3 regions of the Buttiauxella sp. AC142 genome follow, and region 2 is predicted to be linked to each of the others. Evidence: riboswitches for the same ligand, from Rfam matches in the RefSeq annotation. Region 2 holds a riboswitch; each other region holds the start of a gene.
What was found. Region 2 has a riboswitch for thiamine pyrophosphate ahead of thiB (thiamine ABC transporter substrate binding subunit). Riboswitches for the same ligand answer to the same signal wherever they lie in the genome.
Positions count from the first base shown of each region.

Region 1: linked by a shared signal. The riboswitch ahead of thiC (phosphomethylpyrimidine synthase ThiC) and the one ahead of thiB (thiamine ABC transporter substrate binding subunit) in region 2 are both predicted to bind thiamine pyrophosphate.
Region 3: linked by a shared signal. The riboswitch ahead of thiM (hydroxyethylthiazole kinase) and the one ahead of thiB (thiamine ABC transporter substrate binding subunit) in region 2 are both predicted to bind thiamine pyrophosphate.

Region 1 is NZ_CEEDCH010000001.1:4,817,222-4,824,000, reverse strand. It holds gene AC0IWZ_RS22525 (YjaG family protein) at 1-204, opposite strand, end outside; gene nfi (deoxyribonuclease V) at 248-919, opposite strand; gene hemE (uroporphyrinogen decarboxylase) at 935-1,999, opposite strand; gene nudC (NAD(+) diphosphatase) at 2,034-2,807, opposite strand; gene AC0IWZ_RS22505 (Rsd/AlgQ family anti-sigma factor) at 2,902-3,405, shown strand; TPP riboswitch at 3,457-3,567, shown strand; gene thiC (phosphomethylpyrimidine synthase ThiC) at 3,656-5,557, shown strand; gene thiE (thiamine phosphate synthase) at 5,557-6,192, shown strand; gene thiF (thiazole biosynthesis adenylyltransferase ThiF) at 6,185-6,779, shown strand, end outside.
Region 2 is NZ_CEEDCH010000001.1:3,755,570-3,762,348, reverse strand. It holds gene AC0IWZ_RS17440 (DedA family protein) at 1-528, shown strand, start outside; gene thiQ (thiamine ABC transporter ATP-binding protein ThiQ) at 512-1,216, opposite strand; gene thiP (thiamine/thiamine pyrophosphate ABC transporter permease ThiP) at 1,200-2,810, opposite strand; gene thiB (thiamine ABC transporter substrate binding subunit) at 2,786-3,769, opposite strand; TPP riboswitch at 3,806-3,905, opposite strand; gene sgrR (HTH-type transcriptional regulator SgrR) at 3,942-5,600, opposite strand; gene sgrT (glucose uptake inhibitor SgrT) at 5,689-5,850, shown strand; gene AC0IWZ_RS17410 (sugar efflux transporter) at 6,098-6,779, shown strand, end outside.
Region 3 is NZ_CEEDCH010000001.1:2,897,855-2,904,633, forward strand. It holds gene AC0IWZ_RS13515 (nucleoside permease) at 1-647, shown strand, start outside; gene AC0IWZ_RS13520 (ADP-ribosylglycohydrolase family protein) at 647-1,663, shown strand; gene AC0IWZ_RS13525 (PfkB family carbohydrate kinase) at 1,650-2,612, shown strand; gene AC0IWZ_RS13530 (GntR family transcriptional regulator) at 2,724-3,470, opposite strand; gene thiD (bifunctional hydroxymethylpyrimidine kinase/phosphomethylpyrimidine kinase) at 3,541-4,350, opposite strand; gene thiM (hydroxyethylthiazole kinase) at 4,347-5,135, opposite strand; TPP riboswitch at 5,172-5,268, opposite strand; gene AC0IWZ_RS13545 (VasL domain-containing protein) at 5,438-6,779, opposite strand, start outside.

The DNA.
Region 1 (6,779 bases), 1.1 Mb from region 2:
AAAGTTTACTTTCGCATCTTTGACCGTCAAGGTTTCCCAAATCAAATCGAGAATTTTGCGATATAACTGAGGATCACCAAATTCTGTCTGCTGGCAGAACATGGCGTAATTCGGATACATGCGTTCGCACAAAGAAGCCATGAAAGTGACATGTTGCCAGCTTTCCAGTTTCTCCAGGCGCAGATGGATTGGGTTTTGTAACATAGCGATGTCTCAAAGACGGAATATTAGCGGCAGTTTACCTTAATCACCCCTGAATTGCTTGCCACCGCGTGAAAGCCGGGCGACCTGATGCCACGGCATCAGCCCAGCGAGTCGGCTCCGGTAAACGATAACCCACCAGACAGCGATTCACCCATAACAAGGCCGTATCGAGGCTGACTTTGTGGCCTGTGGAGACAAACAACGGATTGCAGCGCTTTTTACTGCGCAGCACCCACGCAAGCGGTTCGCCTTTATCAGTCAGCAACTGGCACGAACCGGGTTCCTCCGATAGCGGCTCAAACTTCCCACACAGACGTTTCTTGGCAACGCCTATCGTTGGCACGTCCACCAGCAGGCCGAAATGGCTGGCAACGCCCAAACGCCGAGGATGCGAAATACCGTGGCCGTCGACAAACAGCAGGTCAGGTTTTTGCGACAGCATTTCCCATGCAGTAAGCAGTGCGGGATATTCACGAAATGAAAGGAAGCCGGGGATATAAGGCATTGAGGTGGCGACTCGCGCCACCTGATATTCAACCAGTTCGAGGGAAGGATATTTCAATAGCACGATGGCGGCACGCGTGACATCGCCGCCCTGCTCAAACCCAACGTCAGCCCCGGCGATTAACCGGGGTGGATCTTGCTCCAGGCGATCTTTGCGGATCACCTGGGCTGCCAGTTCGATCTGTTGTTTACGCAGGCTTGCGAGATCCATTCCCTCTCCGAACTTTTACAGGTGATACGGTTTCGACAAACGGTGCACCGCTTCAACAAATGCACCCGCGTGCTCTGGCGGCACATCCTGATGAATACCGTGGCCGAGGTTAAAGACGTGGCCTTCACCTTTACCGAACCCAGCCAGAATCGTTGCCACTTCTTCTTCAATACGCGCAGGTTGTGCATAAAGCATGGATGGGTCCATATTGCCCTGAAGCGCGACTTTATGGCCAACACGGCGGCGAGCATCAGCGATGTCGGTCGTCCAGTCTAAGCCCAGCGCATCACAACCTGTTTCGGCCATCGCTTCCAGCCACTGACCGCCGCCTTTGGTGAACATCGTCACCGGCACGCGACGACCTTCGTTTTCACGCAGCAGGCCATCAATGATTTTGTGCATGTAATAGAGCGAGAATTGTTGATAGTCACGCCCGGTCAGCACACCGCCCCAGGTATCGAAAATCATCACCGATTGCGCACCCGCTTTGATTTGCGCATTCAGGTACAGCGTGACGCTTTGCGCCAGCTTATCGAGCAGAAGATGCAGCGCTTGCGGGTCGGCATACATCATCTTTTTAATCACGGTAAAGGCTTTGCTGCTGCCGCCTTCAACCATATAAGTCGCCAGCGTCCACGGGCTTCCGGTGAAACCAATCAGCGGCACTTCGCCTTTTAACTCGCGGCGAATGGTGCGTACTGCGTTCATTACATAACCCAGTTCATCTTCTGGATCAGGGATCGGCAGTTTTTCGACATCGGCACGGCTGGTAATTGGCGAGCGGAAACGCGGGCCTTCACCGGCTTCGAAATAGAGACCAAGCCCCATCGCGTCTGGCACGGTGAGAATATCGGAGAAAAGGATAGCGGCATCCAGCGGATAGCGACGCAGCGGCTGCAATGTCACTTCACAAGCCAGCTCCGCATTTTTGCACAGCGACATAAAATCGCCTGCGACAGCGCGCGTGGCTTTGTATTCTGGCAAGTAACGACCTGCCTGCCTCATCATCCATACTGGCGTGGTATCTACAGGTTGGCGTTGCAGCGCCCGCAGGTAACGGTCGTTCTTCAGTTCAGTCATTTTGAATTTCCTTTGGCTGTATCGCTCAAGTTTATCACTCATAGTCCGCGCGACACAGGGCGACGGTATCTTCAATCAAACGACGCGCCACCGTGCCTGGCGGCGGCAACAGCGGGAGCTGATCATATCGATACCAGCCCGCGTCAATTAACTCTTTCGGGTCAATTTTAATCTCGCCACTGTGATAATCCGCCATAAACGCAGTCATCAACGATTGCGGGAACGGCCAAGGTTGGGAAGTTACATAGCGTAAATTCTTAACGCGAATGCTGCTCTCTTCCATCACTTCACGCGCCACGGCTTGCTCGAGGGTTTCCCCAACCTCAACAAACCCGGCCAGGACGGTGTAAACCCCGTTGCGATGACGCGTATGTTGGGCAAGCAGGATTTGATCGTCGCGACGAATGGCTACGATGATGCACGGTGAAATTTGCGGGTAATAACGTTCACGGCAGTGGTTACACAGCATCGCCCATTCGGTTTTGCTGACGTGCATTTCATGGCCACAGTAGCCGCAGAATTTGTGCGAGCGATAGAACTCCGCCAACTGCACGCCACGCCCAGCCAGCTGGAACAAACCCACATCCTGGTCAATCACCTGACGCACAGAACCCATATCCGCCTTGCGATTTTCTCGCACCAGCCAGACAGGCTCGTTTTCCCATTCGCCGATGGGTATCCCCACCGCGCCATCTAATTGAAATTCCTCTGCCGCTCCGTGAGGTAGCTCACCTTTAGGCAGCCACAGTTTTTGTTCATGACTGACGATAAACCAGCCCTGATCTAACTTTTGAATTACGCGTTCCATAACCTGGTGCACATCCCCGAGTTCGCTGGTATAAACAAATAGTCGTAACACTTTTGGGTACGTTTGCGTCACATCTCTACTCACGGAGTCAATCATGCTTAACCAGTTAGAAAACCTGACTGAGCGCGTTGGTGGTAGTAATGAGTTAATCGACCAATGGCTTCATGCCCGCAAACATCTGTTGGTAGCTTATTACAATATGGTTGGGATCAAGCCTAACAAGGAATCCCATACTGCGCTCGATGAAAAGGCTCTGGATAATTTTTGCCATAACCTCGTGGACTATCTTTCTTCCGGCCATTTTAATATTTATGAACGCATTATCAGTGAAATGGAAGGTAGCAGCCCACTTTTAGCCGCCACTCATCTTTACCCACAACTTGAAGCCAACACCCAGCAAATCATGGATTTCTACGATTCGCATCTCGAAAGCGCAATCGATCATGATAACTATATTGAGTTCCAGAAAGCACTTTCCGGCATTGGTGAAGCGTTAGAATCCCGCTTTTCGCTGGAAGATAAACTGATTCAGTTGGCGTACGACCACGATCTAAATGACAGTGCTAATGAGACCGGCAGCCTTGCACGTCCGGCTTGAGTTCTGCTCTGTTAACGCGTAATTTACATATCGACCCGTAGCAATACGGGTTTCTTCTTGTCGGAGTGCCGAGTGCGTTAAGCACCGGCTGAGACCGTTAATTCGGGATCCGCGGAACCTGATCAGGTTAATACCTGCGAAGGGAACAAGAGTAATTCTGCTTTTGGGTTCACCCGTGCGCGGGCGCCCCACATTCATTACTCCTCCGTTGTTCTGACAAGCCACTTCCTGATAATTACTGGAATGAGCTATGTCTACTACTGAAAAAAAACCAAACAGTCGCGAACAGCGTGCTGCTGCCCAACACTTTATCAATACCCTCGAAGGCACAGCTTTCCCTAACTCTCAGCGAATTTACCTCACCGGCTCGCGTGATGATATCCGCGTGCCGATGCGTGAAATCCAGCTTAGCCCGACAGCCACTGGCAGTAGCAAAGAAAACCCGCAGTTCACCCCTAACGATGCCATTCCGGTTTACGACACTTCTGGCGCGTATGGCGACCCGGCTATCAACATTGATGTCCTGCGCGGTCTTTCTCCACTACGTGAAAACTGGATTGCCGAACGTGATGATTGCGAAATCTTGGCCGACCGCAGCTCTGCCTACACCAAAGAGCGCCTGGCCGATGACGGTCTGGATGAATTGCGTTTCGAAACACAGCTCACGCCGAAGCGGGCTAAAGCCGGGAAAACCGTCACGCAACTGCACTATGCACGCCAGGGAAGAGTGACGCCGGAAATGGAGTTCATCGCCATTCGCGAAAATATGGGCCGCGAGCGTATTCGCGATGAAGTGTTACGCCACCAGCATCCAGGCCAGGGTTTTGGTGCGCGCCTGCCAGAAAATATCACGCCGGAATTTGTGCGTGACGAAGTGGCGGCTGGACGGGCAATTATCCCCGCTAATATCAACCACCCCGAATCTGAGCCGATGATTATTGGACGTAACTTTCTGGTGAAAGTGAACGCCAATATCGGCAACTCGGCGGTCACTTCCTCCATTGAAGAAGAAGTGGAAAAACTGGTCTGGTCCACGCGCTGGGGGGCAGATACCGTGATGGATCTGTCTACCGGCCGCTATATCCACGAAACCCGTGAATGGATTTTGCGTAACAGCCCGGTACCGATCGGCACTGTGCCAATTTACCAGGCGCTGGAGAAAGTTAATGGCATCGCCGAAGACCTGACCTGGGAAATGTTCCGCGACACGCTGCTGGAACAGGCTGAGCAAGGCGTCGATTACTTCACGATTCACGCCGGAGTACTGCTGCGTTATGTGCCGATGACCGCCAAACGCCTCACCGGAATTGTTTCACGCGGTGGCTCGATTATGGCGAAATGGTGCCTATCGCATCATCAGGAAAACTTCCTGTATGAGCACTTCCGCGAAATCTGTGAAATCTGCGCGGCTTACGACGTTTCGCTCTCTTTAGGCGACGGTCTGCGCCCCGGCTCCATCCAGGATGCCAACGACGAAGCACAATTCTCTGAGCTGCATACGCTTGGCGAGTTAACCAAAATCGCCTGGGAGTACGACGTACAGGTGATGATTGAAGGACCGGGGCATGTGCCAATGCAGATGATTCGCCGCAACATGACCGAAGAACTGGAGCATTGCCACGAAGCGCCGTTCTACACACTCGGCCCGCTGACTACCGATATTGCGCCTGGTTACGACCATTTCACGTCAGGAATTGGTGCGGCCATGATCGGCTGGTTTGGCTGCGCGATGCTGTGTTACGTCACGCCAAAAGAACATCTTGGCCTGCCAAATAAAGATGATGTTAAGCAGGGTCTGATTACCTACAAAATTGCGGCCCATGCCGCAGACCTCGCAAAAGGCCACCCTGGTGCGCAGATACGCGATAACGCCATGTCGAAAGCCCGCTTTGAATTCCGCTGGGAGGATCAGTTTAACCTCGCACTCGACCCGTTCACTGCCCGCGCGTATCACGACGAAACGCTGCCGCAGGAGTCCGGCAAAGTCGCGCACTTCTGTTCCATGTGCGGGCCAAAATTCTGCTCAATGAAAATCTCCCAGGAGGTTCGCGATTTCGCCGCTAAACAAGCCATTGAAGTCGGACTGGAAGATATGTCGCAAACCTTCCGGGCAAAAGGTGGCGAAATTTATCTGCGCCAGGAGGAAGTGTGATGAACAAACCTGCATTTCCCGCTGTGCCGCAGCGGTTGGGTTTATACCCGGTGGTTGATAGCGTTGAATGGATTGAGCGACTGTTGGGAGCAGGCGTGCGCACCATTCAATTGCGCATCAAAGACAAACACGACGATGACGTTGAGGGCGATATTGTTGCGGCCATCAAGTTAAGCCAGCAATACCAAGCTCGCCTATTTATTAACGATTACTGGCGGCTGGCAATAAAACATCGCGCTTACGGCGTGCATCTCGGCCAGGAAGATATGGATGTGGCTAATCTGGATGCTATTCGCGATGCGGGCCTGCGCCTCGGGCTTTCGACACACGACAATATGGAAATGGATCGCGCCCTGATGGCGCGCCCTTCTTACATCGCTTTAGGGCATGTTTTCCCTACCAACACCAAACAAATGCCGTCCGCCCCGCAAGGGCTGGCGCAGCTCGCTGCACATATCAAAACGTTGGGCGATTACCCGACTGTCGCGATTGGCGGGATATGCATTGAGCGCGTTCCCTTCGTGCTAAAAACAGGTGTGGGCGGTGTCGCGGTGGTTAGTGCAATAACTCAGGCTGCTGACTGGCGAGCGGCTACCGCACAGTTGCTGGAACTAGTGGGGGCTGGCGATGAATGATTCCGACTTTATGCGTTACAGCCGCCAGGTGCTATTGGAAGATATCGCCATTGAAGGGCAGCAAAAGCTGCTCGCCAGCAAAGTCTTAATCGTCGGATTAGGCGGGCTGGGTTCCCCGGCGGCGTTGTATTTGGCTGCCGCAGGCGTTGGTACCCTGATTCTCGCCGATGATGACAACGTGCATATCAGTAATTTGCAGCGCCAGATTCTGTTCACCACGCAAGATATCGACCAACCAAAATCGCTGGCCGCCCAACGCCATCTACAACAACTTAATCCTGATATTAAGCTCCAGGTTATTGGCGAGCGTCTGGCTGGAGAAGTGTTGAATCAGGCAGTAAAAAATGCCGATTTGGTACTGGATTGCAGCGACAACATGGCAACGCGCCATGCGATTAACGCCGCCTGCGTCGCACATAACAAACCGCTGATCTCCGCAAGTGCCGTGGGATTTGGTGGGCAACTTATGGTGCTGACGCCGCCATGGGAAAACGGTTGTTACCGCTGCGTGTGGCCTGATGAACACGAACCGGAACGCAACTGCCGCACGGCAGGCATCGTCGGCCCGGTGGTGGGTGTGATGGGCA
Region 2 (6,779 bases):
GGGCCGCTGCATCGCTGGTCGTTTATGAAAAAGAACAAAGCGCTGCTGGATAAAACCGAGCATGCGCTGCATCAACACAGCATGTTTACCATCCTGGTTGGCCGTTTTGTTGGCCCGACACGCCCGCTGGTGCCGATGGTTGCAGGCATGTTGGATCTCCCTGTTTCTAAATTTATCGTCCCTAATATTATCGGCTGCATTTTCTGGCCGCCAATCTACTTCTTGCCCGGAATTCTGGCGGGAGCCGCCATTGATATTCCTGCGGATATGCAGAGCGGCAGCTTTAAATGGCTATTGCTGCTGGTCGCGCTGGGCCTTTGGCTGGCGGGCTGGTTGTGCTGGCGCTGGTGGCGTAGCGGTAAAGCCAGTGCCGACCGTTTAACGCAATATTTGCCTCGGGCGCGTTTGCATTGGTTAGCCCCCACCATGGCGGTGCTGGCGATAGGCAGTTTTGTGGCGATTCAAATGCATCCGCTGATGCCGATTTACCGCGAAATTTTGTGGAAAGTGCTTACTGGCCACCACTAATACCCAGCAGCGCCGATGCGCTTGCTTCCCCGCTCAATAAGGTTGCCGTGTCGCCATCCCAGGCGATACGGCCATCGACCACCACCAGACTTCTTTCGGCAATGCGTGCCGCATCTTCAATACTGTGCGAAACCATCAACAGCGTCAGCTGCTGCTGGCGGCACAGGTCATCAAGCAATTGCAGCATTTCCTGGCGCAGCGCTGGATCGAGTGCTGAGAAAGGTTCATCGAGCAGCAAAATAGGTTGCTCGCGCACCAGACAGCGGGCGAGGGCGACACGCTGGCGCTGGCCGCCAGAAAGCTGTGAAGGCAAACGGTCGAGCAAATCACTAATCGCCATTTGGCTGGCAATGGTCGCCAGACGCTGCTGCTGGTCAGGATTCAGCTTCAGGCCGGGATTTAACCCAAGCCCTATGTTCTGACGCACCGTCAAATGGCTAAAAAGATTGTTCTCCTGGAACAGCATCGACACCGGGCGCTGCGCAGGAGCGCTATGCGTATGATCTTCATTGTTGAGCCTAATCTGTCCGCTGGCAGGCGTCAGAAAACCGGCAATCAAACTCAGCAGCGTACTTTTTCCCGCGCCGCTCGGCCCCAGCACCGCCACGCGTTCTCCGGCATTAATTTGCATCGAAAAACGCATTGGTAAATGGTGATAGAGCCAGGTTACATCAGTTAGCGTTAGCATGGCGTCCCGGAAGTTTTTCAATCAATGTGAATAAAGCAAAGCACAGTATCAGCAAGATTAGCGCGGTAACGGCACCGTCCTGGCTACGATATGAACCAATTTGTTGATAGAGATAAAAAGGCAGCGTGCGGAAATCTTCATTACCGAATAGCGCCACGACGCCAAAATCACCAATCGAGAGCACGCAGGCAAATGCTAACGCCTGCGCCAGTGGGCGTTTGAGCGCCCGCAACTCGATGTAGCGCAGACGATTTAAGCCGCTGATATTGAGTGACTGGCACAATTTGCCGTAGCGTTCTGCGACATCAAGCATCGGGTTTTCCAGCACTTTCAACGCGTAAGGAATGGCCATCAGCGCATTGGTAAAAATTACGATGCCGTCAGCGGTTTGCGGCAAACCCACGCTGTTATTGAGCAACAGGAAAAAGCCGGTTGCCAGCACAATGCCCGGCATGGCTAAAATCAACATGCCGCTCAGTTCCAGTGCCTGCCCGGCAAATGCGCGGTTGCGCAGGCGCAATTCACGCGAACTCCACAGCAGCATCACCGTGATGACTACGCTTATCAATCCCGCGCCGACTGCAATTCTTAACGAGGTAAATAATGCCTGCCAGAGAATCGGCTGGGAAAGTACGCTGTTAAAACCGCTATTGATACCATCAATGATGACCGCTATCAGCGGCGGTAATAACAATAATAGTGCGAGCACGATAAGCAGCCCGTCACACAGTTTGCGGCGCAAGTTATCCTGCGGGTCGCGCCAGCCTTGCATCTGGCTGATACCCACCGGAATCGCTTTACTGAGGCGTTGGCTCATCAGCACCAGACCCAGGCAGCAAATCATTTGTACTAATGCGAGCAACGCCGCACGGGCAGGATCGTAGTCGTAACTCAGCGCCTGGAAGATAGCCAGCTCAATGGTCGTTGCCTGCGGCCCGCCGCCCAGTGAAAGCACGGTGGCAAAACTTGCGAAACAAAGCATGAAAATGAGTGCGGCGGCAGGAAGAATCTGGCGGCGTAGCCACGGCCATTCAACAAAGCGGAAGAAGTTCCAGCCCTGCATTCCCAACTGCGCGGCGACCTGGCGCTGTTCGCTGGGGATATTTTCCAGCGCCTGAAGCAGCAGGCGCGTCGCCATCGGCAGGTTAAAAAAGACGTGAGCTAATAAAATGCCCTTAAGGCCATACGGCGAGAAAACCCATTCAATGCCCAGCCAGGCGCACAATGAGGCCAGCCAACCTTCGCGGCCATACACCGTCAGAATACCAAACACGGCCACTAACACCGGCAACACGAGCGTCATGGCACACAGACGTAACAGCGCGAGCCGCCCCGGAAAATGGCGGCGGTAAAGTGCGCGGGCGAGGAAAATCGCCGGAAATACCGAAAGGGCAGCGGAGAGGAATGCTTGCCAGAACGAGAAACGCAGCACGTGCCACAAATAGCTATCCTGCACCAGAGCACGGATATCGGTTTGCGGCGCGTTAAACCACAGCGCCAGAAAAGCCGCGAGGGCTACGGCTACCACGAGAGTAGCGGCGCATAGCCCTGGAATCAGCCAGCCGGGGATCAGCGGCTGACGGCGCGTTGCCATTCACTAATCCAACTTGCGCGATGGGAAGAGACGTCTTGCGAGCTAAATTCCAGCGTGGTCTGCGGTTTCACCAGACCGTTAAAACCTTCAGGCAATTTCACGTCCGTTACCGGGTACATCCAGTTGCCGGTTGGAATGGTGTTCTGGAAGCCTGGCGAGGTAATAAATTTCATGAATTTCTCAGCCAGTTCAGGCTGCTTGCTGGAAGCTAAACGGCCAGCGACTTCTACCTGCAAATAATGACCTTCGCTGAAATTCGCCGCTGCGTAGTTATCTTTTTTCTCTTCGATAATGTGATACGCCGGAGAGGTGGTGTAACTCATCACCAAATCGCCTTCGCCTTTCAGGAACAGACCGTAAGCTTCAGACCAGCCTTTGGTGACGGTGACGGTTTTCTTCGCCAGTTTCGCCCAGGCTTCAGGTGTTTTGTCGCCGTAAACTTTTTGCATCCATAACAGTAGGCCTAAACCCGGCGTGCTGGTGCGCGGATCCTGGTAAATCACTTTCCATTTTTGGTCGCTTTCGACCAGTTCTTTCAGGCTTTTTGGCGGGTTTTTCAGTTTGTTTTTATCGTAGACGAAAGCGAAATAGCCGTAGTCGAAAGGCACGAACGTGTCGTTGTTCCAGCCGCCAGGGATTTTCAGTTTGCTGCTATCAACATTGCTGGTGGCAAACAGTTTGGTCTGTGCAGCCGCTTCCAGCAAATTGTTATCCAGGCCCAGCACCACATCAGCCTTGGTGTTCTTTCCTTCCATGCGCAGGCGATTTAGCAAAGAGACGCCGTCTTCGAGTGCGACAAATTTCAGCTCGCAATTGCAGTCAGCTTCAAAGGCTTTTTTCACCGCAGGACCTGGACCCCAATCGGCGGCAAAGGAGTCGTAGGTGTAAACAGTCAGCAGGGGTTTGGCAAAAACTGGGGCAGCGATGAGTGCCAGCAACGGCAGAAATTTTTTGAACACTTTGCACCTCTTGGAATTAGGGGTGGCAAAGGACTTTGAGAATGGAGCCTCAAATCCCTTCGCCGGCATTATCCGGATCAGGTTCGACGGGTATTATCTCAGCCAGACTTTCGTCTTAGCACCCCGTTGAGAACGCGAGCATTGTAATGATTCTGTGAATGAATCGAAAGTATTAAGGTTCCGGGGGTGCAAACCAGGCCGATTTAAAGTCAAACCAGCCGAGCGTGTTCATCCTCACGCCACGCATGCTGCGTTGCCCCTCGATGCGCAGCCAGTGGTGAATTAACGGCAAAATGTCATTATTCTCAACGCGCTTCTGGCACCACTCGGGCAGTGAAAGCTCACTGTTGTGCCATTTACGGGTATCGGATTCCCAGTCAATCGCAATACATTTTTGAATGAGCGGCACCTCATAAAGATGCGAAAAGAGTGAAAATTCTAGCGGCAGGGTGAAGTTGGCGCTGTTAAGCCAGATATCGCTTTCGGCATCGCCCTGATGCCACTCTTCATAACTGACTTCTTGCACCACCAGTTTTACGCCTGTGCGTGCCAGCAATTGTTCCATCACTTTACTGATAACCCGGTGCTCAACGTGGTCGCGATAGAACGTCAGTGTTACGGACTCAAGCCCTGCGGGTTTTTCGACGACCGGCTGCGGTCGGGTGTGGTGCCAGCGTGGCAATAAGCCGTATGCCGGGAACCAATACTGCTGGTTTTGTTCGCCCGCGCTATAAAGCAGGTGAATAGGTGCCAGCACATGGCTCAACCAGCGACGCACTTGTTCATTGCTGCCGGAATGCGAGCGTCTATCAAATAAAATGTAGTAACAGCCTTCTTCCAGGCGACTTTCAACCGCTTTCTCGCTGTCAGGCATTCCCGATAATTGCACCGCACAGCTGACGTCTTCGCCAATTTCCGGCAGCACCCAGAAATTCACTTCGTCTATCAATGCGCGATAGCCAAAGTAATCATCATAGGCCTGGATCTTCAGTTGGTTGGTGTTGTTACGCACGACCGAATAGGGGCCGGAGCCGACTGGCTGGCGGGAAAAGTTGTCCAGCGTTTGCCACTCACGCGGCAGAATCATCGCATTAACACTGCCAAGCAACCACGGCAGCCAGTTATCTGGCTGTGAGAGCGTAATATCCAGTGTCCAGGCGGTTGGGGAGCTAATCTGGGTGATGTGAGAATAGAGCGGTAGCGCATTGATCCGTTGCAAAGAGGTCATGACATCCAGCATATCCAGCTCGCGGCCATGGTGGAAATGAATGCCAGGGCGCAAATAAAAACGCCAGTGTAATGGGGATATTTGCTGCCAGTGGTGGGCTATATCCGCTTCCAGTTCCCCATTTTCCTCATTTATGCGGATTAAGCCGCTGAAAATTTGCCGGGCAATATGCGTTTCTGAACGGCGTAAAGCCGAGCCTGGTAACAGGTTTAACAGCGGGCGATAGTACAGAACGCGCAGAATATGTCGCCCCTGCCGGAAGCTGCGTCCGAGGTGGGAGATCAGCATCTGGCGCACCGCGGCTTTATCCCCGACGATCTGCACCAGTTGATCAATTCTGTCCTGCTCGAGAAGATCCTCTGCCCGCTGTTGCTGGAGTGCGAGGCCCGTGTAGAGAAATTCGAGCTGCGAACGTTTGCCTCGTCCGACTTCCGCTTTCCAGCTCAGCCAGCCCTTTTCCTGCATCGCACTGAGTAGCGTGCGCATATGGCGGCGGGAGCAATTCAGCAGTGAGGCCAGGTCATTCAACGTTGTATCCTGCGGTTTACCTTCGAAATATTGCCACAGGCGGATGAATTGTTGTTGCAGACGACTCGAACTCATAAAAGAGGAACTCCTGTCAGAAACTCATCAATTTAACTTTCCTCATATTACGCCAATAATCATCAACGTTGAAAGCGAGGAGGTACATATGAAACGGTCGCCAGTGGTTAAGTTTTATCAACAGTATTTTACCGCAACCCAAAGTGTTTCTGCTGGATGGCTGGCTCGCCTGACAGCATCGCAACGTCTTAGGATGCTTGAGGACTTAATGCAGTGGGAGGTGACAACTTCCGTGACCGTGAAGTACTGACTCGTTGATACATGTGTGACTGAGAATTGGTGATGTTCACCTGGCCAGCAGATTGTTACTGCTGGCTTTTTTATACCCGTCATACTTCAAGCTGCAGGGGTGTTGGCTGCACTCACTTACCCCAGTCACTTACTTAAGTAAGCTCCTGGGGATAAGCTCCCTTGCCGCCTACCTGCAACTTGAATTATTTAGGGTATAGTTGACGTTTTGCACACCCAGTGAGCGCTCGAACAAAAGGAATTTCTGCATGATTTGGTTTCTGACCAAAGGACGCCGCCTCAATCCGGTATATGCCGCATTTATGATTGTGGCTTTCATGATGGGGATTGCGGGGGCACTCCAGGCGCCCACTCTTAGCCTGTTTTTAAGTCGCGAAGTCGAGGTGCGCCCATTCTGGGTCGGCCTGTTTTATACCGTCAATGCGATAGCCGGGATCCTCGTCAGCCTGGCGCTGGCGAAGCGTTCAGATAATCAGGGTGACCGTCGCAAACTGATTATGGTTTGTTGCGTGATGGCAGTAGCAAACTGTGTGCTTTTTGCTTTTAACCGTCATTACCTGACGTTAATCACCGTTGGCGTCATGTTCGCGTCTATTGCCAATACCGCGATGCCACAAATATTTGCCCTTGCCCGTGAATATGCCGATAACTCAGCGCGTGAAGTGGTGATGTTCAGCTCGATAATGCGTGCGCAGCTCTCGCTTGCCTGGGTTATTGGCCCGCCGCTGTCGTTTATGCTCGCGTTAAATTACGGCTTTACCACCATGTTTCTTATTGCCGCGGGAATTTTTGTTATTTCGCTGGCGCTAATCTTCTTCGCACTTCCCTCGGTCGCAAGGATTGAGCAGCCCGCAGATGTGGCGCTTACCCAGGTCAGCGGCTGGAAAGACAAAAACGTCCGCATGTTATTTATTGCCTCAATGCTGATGT
Region 3 (6,779 bases), 860 kb from region 2:
ACTTCCTGGTGTTTTTCTTCTGCTCTTTCTTGTTTGCCATGCCACTGGCTTTCTATTACATCTTTGCCAATGGTTATCTGACCGAAGTGGGTATGCATAACGCCACTGGATGGATGACGCTCGGCCAGTTCTCCGAAATCTTCTTTATGCTGGCGCTGCCGTTCTTCATTAAGCGCTTTGGCATTAAAAAGGTATTACTGCTTGGTCTTATCACCGCCGCCATTCGCTACGGATTCTTCGTGTACGGTGGAGCCGACCATATCTTTACTTACGGTCTGCTGTTCCTCGGTATTTTGCTGCACGGCGTGAGTTACGATTTCTACTACGTCACTGCCTATATCTACGTCGATAAAAAAGCGCCGGTGCATATGCGCACTGCGGCACAAGGGCTTATCACGCTGTGCTGCCAGGGCTTTGGTAGCTTGCTTGGTTATCGTATCGGCGCACAACTGATGGAAAAAATGTTCGCCTACCCAACACCTGTCAACGGTCAGACCTTCAACTGGGCGGGAATGTGGGGCTTTGGTGCTGTGATGATTGCGGTCATTACCGTGTTGTTCATGGTGTTTTTCCGCGAGTCCGACAAAGAAATCACGACTATTGCCGTTGCTGGCAGCCAATCTGACAAAGATTTAAAGGAAGCATAATGATGGAAAATCGTATTCTGGGTGCCTTTTACGGCCAAGCTTTAGGTGATGCGATGGGAATGCCATCGGAGTTGTGGCCGCGTTCGCGGGTAAAAGCGCACTTTGGCTGGATTGACCGCTTCCTGCCGGGGCCAGCAGAAAACAACGCCGCCTGTTATTTCAACCGCGCCGAGTTTACCGACGACACCTCGATGGCGCTGGCGCTGGCCGATGCGATTATCGAGCATCACGGTGCAGTCAACCCGGACACCATCGGGCGCAATATTCTGCGCTGGGCGGAAGGCTTCGATGCTTTCAACAAAAATGTGCTTGGGCCAACGTCCAAAATCGCGCTGAATGCGATTAAGCAAGGCACGCCGGTCAGCGAGCTGGAAAACAATGGCGTCACTAACGGGGCGGCCATGCGTGCCTCGCCGTTGGGTTGCCTGTTGCCGACGCATAATCTCGACGCGTTCATTGATGAAGTCGCACTGGCCTCCAGCCCGACTCATAAATCCGATCTGGCGATTTCCGGCGCGGTGGTGATAGCCTGGGCGATTTCAAAAGCGATTGAAGGCCGGAACTGGGAAACCATTTGCGATGAACTGCCTTCTGTGGCTCGCCACGCGCAGGAAAAGCGAGTCACTACTTTTAATGCATCCCTTGGGGCGCGTATTGAGCTGGCGTTAAACGTTGCCAGAACCGCGCGCGGCACCGAGTCTGGCATGGAGCAGGTTTACCACCTGGTCGGCACCGGCACCAGCACCATTGAATCTGTCGCCGCAGCGATTGCGATGGTGGAACTGGCACAAACCAACCCTAATCGTTGCGCGATTTTATGCGCCAACCTGGGCGGGGATACCGACACCATTGGTGCGATGGCGACGGCGATTTGTGGCGCACTACACGGCGTAGAAAGCATTGATAGCGAACTTAAACGCGAGCTTGATGACGTTAACCAGCTTGATTTTACGCGCTACAGCCGCCTGTTTATGGGCTATCGCCAGCAAAGGGAGGCGCAAAATGAACGCCAGTGAATTGCATTCCCGCCTGCCGACACTTACGGCGAAACGCCCGGTTTGCGTGCTCGGCTCGGCAGTTATTGACGTCATAGCCGACGCTTACGCCCTGCCGTGGCGCGGATGTGATATCGAACTGCAACAGCAAAGCGTGAACATCGGCGGCTGCGCGCTGAACATCGCGCTCACGCTGTCACGCCTGGGCATTACCTCTAAAAATGCGCTACCGATTGGCCAGGGAACCTGGGCGGATATCATTCGCTCAAGCCTGGAAAAGCAGGGAATCAACAGCGAAATCCATACCACCAGCGGCGATAACGGCTGGTGTCTGGCGCTGGTGGAGCCGGATGGCGAAAGAACGTTTATGTCGTTTCGTGGCGTCGAGCACCAGTGGAATCAGCAGTGGCTGGATAAATTGCAGCTTGCGCCCGGTACCCTGCTTTCGCTGTCTGGATATCAACTTGCCGGGCCGTGTGCCGAATTACTGGTTAACTGGCTGGAATCGCTGCATGACGTGAGCGCATTTATTGATTTTGGCCCGCGGATTGCCGATATTCCTGAGCCACTGCTGGCGCGAATAATGGCCTGCAAACCGATGGTTTCCCTTAACCGCCAGGAAGCAGCAATTGCCGCGCAGTGGTTGAATGTAGCGGGCGATGATATTGCAGGAATTTGCGAGAAATGGCTTGAGCGCTACGATTCGCCGTTAATAGTGCGGCTCGACAAAGAAGGTGCCTGGTTTGCTTCAGCGGAGAGTATTGGTCTGGCAGCGCCGTTCCCGGCCGTGGTTGTGGATACGATTGGCGCAGGCGACAGCCATGCGGGTGGTACTCTGGCTGGGCTGGCGGCGGGCTGGAACCTCGGCGATGCGGTAAGTCTGGGTAATGCCGTGGCTTCTTATGTCGTTAGCCACCGCGGTGGCGATTGCGCCCCCTTTATTGAACAACTCTGCCAATACCCAAAATAATTCGAGCGGCATCGCGGCGGCAAGAGAGCGAGTCCCGATGAGCTTAGTCAACTAAGCGATTCGGGCAAGTGAACGCAGCCAACAAAGATGCCGTTTGAAGTATGATGGGTATTATTCTTCGCAGACAAACACATATAGATCGCTGCGACAATAACTAATGCTGTATTCGATAGGCCGGTTTTGCGGGTCAAACGCCACCTGTTTGATCACCAGAACCGGCACCGGCGTATCCAGCTTAATATGCGACTGGAACTCGCTGTCGGGCATTCTGGCGCTGACGCGGCTACGCGTTCGTTGCGGGATAATATTCTGGCTGCGAAAATAGTCATACAGCGAAACGCCGATGTCATCAGCATTGGCGATTAATTCCGTTGGCACGTAAGACTCTTCCACCGAAACCGCATCTTCATCGACATAACGAATACGTTTCAGCAGGAAAACATCGCTATCGGCGATAATCGCCAGTTGCTCGGCCACATCTGCCGGGCATTTCACCACGCGTTTGTTGACCCACAGTGTGTCAGGCTTTTTACCGCGCAACACAACTTGCTGCGAAAAGCCACGCGCCTCTTTCAGCGAATACTCAAACGTGTTGTTAATCTGCGTGCCGTAGCCTCGGGAACGCGTCACCACCCCTTCATCTTCCAGCGTCTGCATTGCTTTGCGCACCGTTATGCGCGAAACGCCGGTCAACTGACTGAGATCTCGCTCCCCCGGCAGAATATTCCCTTGCGGCAACACACCGCTGCGTACCGCCGATTTCACCGTTTCGGCGAATTTCAAATACAGCGGCGTGTTGTCGGCCTGCGAAAACCGCTGGATGAGTTGTTCAATGAGCTGCAGGTGAACCTGTTCCATTTCGCGCAAATGTCCGGAAGATAAGGTGAAACCAGTATAACTCAATGGTCTTATACAGGTATTACCTCGATTACCACCATTGGTGAAAATGATGCACAGGTCCAATTCCGTGGCCCACTTCCAGCGAATCCGCCTGCTCTAACGCCTGAGATAGCCACGCTTTAGCCGCCGAAATAGTCTTCGGCCAGTCAAGATAGCGCGGATAAAGTGCGGCAAGGGCCGCAGAAAGCGTACATCCCGTGCCGTGAGTGTGGCGAGTCTGGACACGCGGAGCGGTAAAACGTTGCGCACCGTCGCGGGTGAACAACCAGTCCGGGCTTTCGACGTCATCAAGATGGCCGCCTTTCATCAACACCGCTTTGCACCCCATTCCCAGCAGTGCATCGCCCTGCTCCTTCATTTCTCGCTCACTGTGTGCATGTGGTGCGTCCAGCAATGCGGCGGCTTCAGGCAGATTCGGGGTGATCAACGTCACTTGTGGCAACAGCCGACGACGCAGACTCTCTACCGCAGAGGGCGCAAGCAAGGGGTCGCCACTTTTCGCCAGCATGACCGTATCGAGCACCACGTTGCGTGCATTGTAAAAAGCCAACCGTTCAGCCACCGCTTCAACGATATCAGTTTCAGCCAGCATGCCAATTTTAATGGTGTCGATGCGCACATCGCTGAGCACAGAATCAAGCTGGGCGGCGACAAACGCCGGTTCAATGCGATAAACAGATTGCACACCGCGGGTGTTTTGCGCCACCAGCGCGGTGATCACGCTGGTGCCATACGCCCCCAGTGCCGAGAATGTTTTCAGGTCAGCCTGAATGCCCGCGCCACCGCTGGGGTCAGTGCCAGCAATCGTTAATGCGTTAATGCGTTTTTGCCCTCTCATGCCAGAGCCTCCGCATTAAGTCCGTAAAGTGCGTCAAGAAACGCCGGGACAAAACTGCCAGGGCCGCGACTCACGGCAATCGCCTGTTCACCGGCGAATTTCATAAACTGGCAGGCGGCAGCCACGTTATCCAGCCGCGACCCTGGCAGCGAGCAACAAGCGGCAACCACGGCGGAAAGCACGCAACCGGTACCGACCACGCGCGTCATCAACACGCCGCCGCCCGCAACGCTCCAGGCGTGTTCGCCATCGGTGACGTAATCTTCCTCGCCGGTAACTGCCACCACCGCGCCAGTCAGCTGTGCCAGTTTAAGGGCTGCGGGTAATGCAGAAAGTGCGTCGTCAGCGCTATCTACGCCACGACCTGCGGAATGCTCCCCTGCTAAGGCTAAGATTTCTGAAGCATTACCCCGGATTGCAGCAGGTTTTAGCGCGAGAAGTTCATGGGCAAATCGCGTACGAAACGCCAGAGCGCCGACGGCAACCGGATCGAGTACCCATGGCGTGGAGGATTGATTCGCGGCGTGAATGGCGGCCAGCATTGCGCGACTGCTATCAGCGGTGAGTGTTCCGATATTAATCAGCAATGCACTGGCAATGGGGGCAAATTGCGCAGCCTCTTCTGGCTCAATGACCATAGCGGGAGCCGCGCCAATGGCGAGCAGCACGTTGGCGGTAAAACCCTGCACCACATCATTGGTCATGCAATGGACTAAAGGGGGTGTGCTGCGTAAGTTATGTAAAACCGAGGCGGCGCAGTGGCCGGGTAACAGGTCAGGTTGCATCTTGTAAGCTCCTGCCTGGCGTGAAGAAGAGATGACCAGGCAGGCATCTGACTTCCCTACGCTGGCATTATCCAGATCAGGTGGTACGGGTATTTCTCAGCCTTCACAAAGAAGGGCACCCCGAGTCATGAGAGTTAAACAATTTCGTTTAATATTAATAGCGTAGGGGAAGAAGTTCGCAATTGCAAGCACTTGCACACGGCCTGTCAGCATCTCTTCTTCACGCAGACAGGAGCTTAAAACCTGTATGTAAAATGAACATACATCACGTTAACCATTCAGATCCTGAATAGTACTAACACCTATCCCTTTCCTTCTGATGTGATCAACATATAGGAATTATTTAGCTGCCTGAGCTGTAAATCCGCCCGGTTTTGTAAGTCTCTGGACACTGGCTGGTTTACAGGGGATGTTTGCAATTGCCTTATCAGCTCTTCGGCCGGAATGCTGTCATTGAATGACTTTGATATAGAGAACACCGCTGTTTTGAGCTCACTCACCGTCATGTACTTACCCTTCTTTTCATCTAGTTGGTTCAATCTGTCCTGGAGTTTCTGAAGTTCAGTCATTCCCTGATACCACCCGCTGATGTTGGCAGCAGGCAAAGAATTCGTCGCTAACTTTGACTGCCAGTCTGTTGAAACCGTTTTTGACAGTTCTGTATCGGGGTAAAGATGACGGGTTTGCTCGACCAGTTGAGAGCCATATTGTAAAGGCCAGTAAGGAGGCATGGTGATGAGTTCATCCAGTCGGGTTCTTAATGTCTTCGCATAGCTATCACTGTTTGCTAACCATGCAGGTGAATCATGTCGTAGTTGGTCAGAAACCGGAAGAGGCAGGCTGGCTGGTAAAGCTTTGAGAGATGACATCACCGCCTCTTCATCGGGATGGCTAAACAATGTCGGTATGAATTTAAACGCAACCAGGCTCAATACTCCCGCCGTAAGCAACCCACTGAGAAATGCCAGACCGGGTGCGATTCGGGGTGTTGGTTTCTGCCTGACTTCGCCATCAACCGTTGGCTGAGTATCTACGACATATACCCAACGTGGACTGTTGTTCACTTCTGGCACAAGATCCTCTGCCCGTACTGGCAGCGTGACGTCAGTATGATGGCTTTCTAACTGGTCTGAGGAAGCATCGCTATTTTCGAGCCTGACTACGGCATTTTTCAATATTTGCCGTATCACGTCCGTCCCGGCTGCGTTGTGAAGCTCCAGACGTTGTAAGGCTTCACCTGTTGAGCTCAGTAATTTTTCGCTCTGGTACAGGGCTGGTAAATCGACTCTGTGAAATGATAGTGTCCGGAATATCTGCTGGAGACGTTTACTCAGGCTGCTGAGTATTTCAATACGGGCATGTGCCGATGCAGGCCACATCGCTGACCACTGATAACGTATCAGGGCATCAAGAATCGCCATGCCTTCATTGAAACCCTGTATACCTGCCAGGTTTGTTCTTGCCAGGGTAAACCATGCCGCCGTCTGGAGTTCGACACCATTGGTATCGAACAGATTTAATGCCAGTTTTTCAACATACTGCCAGTTCACGTCTGGACGAGCGGGATGGGATAGTTTTGCTAGTTCATCACGTAATGCGGAGAAATCTGGCAGTGTGCGGGGATCGCTTCCGGTTTTAAGGTGG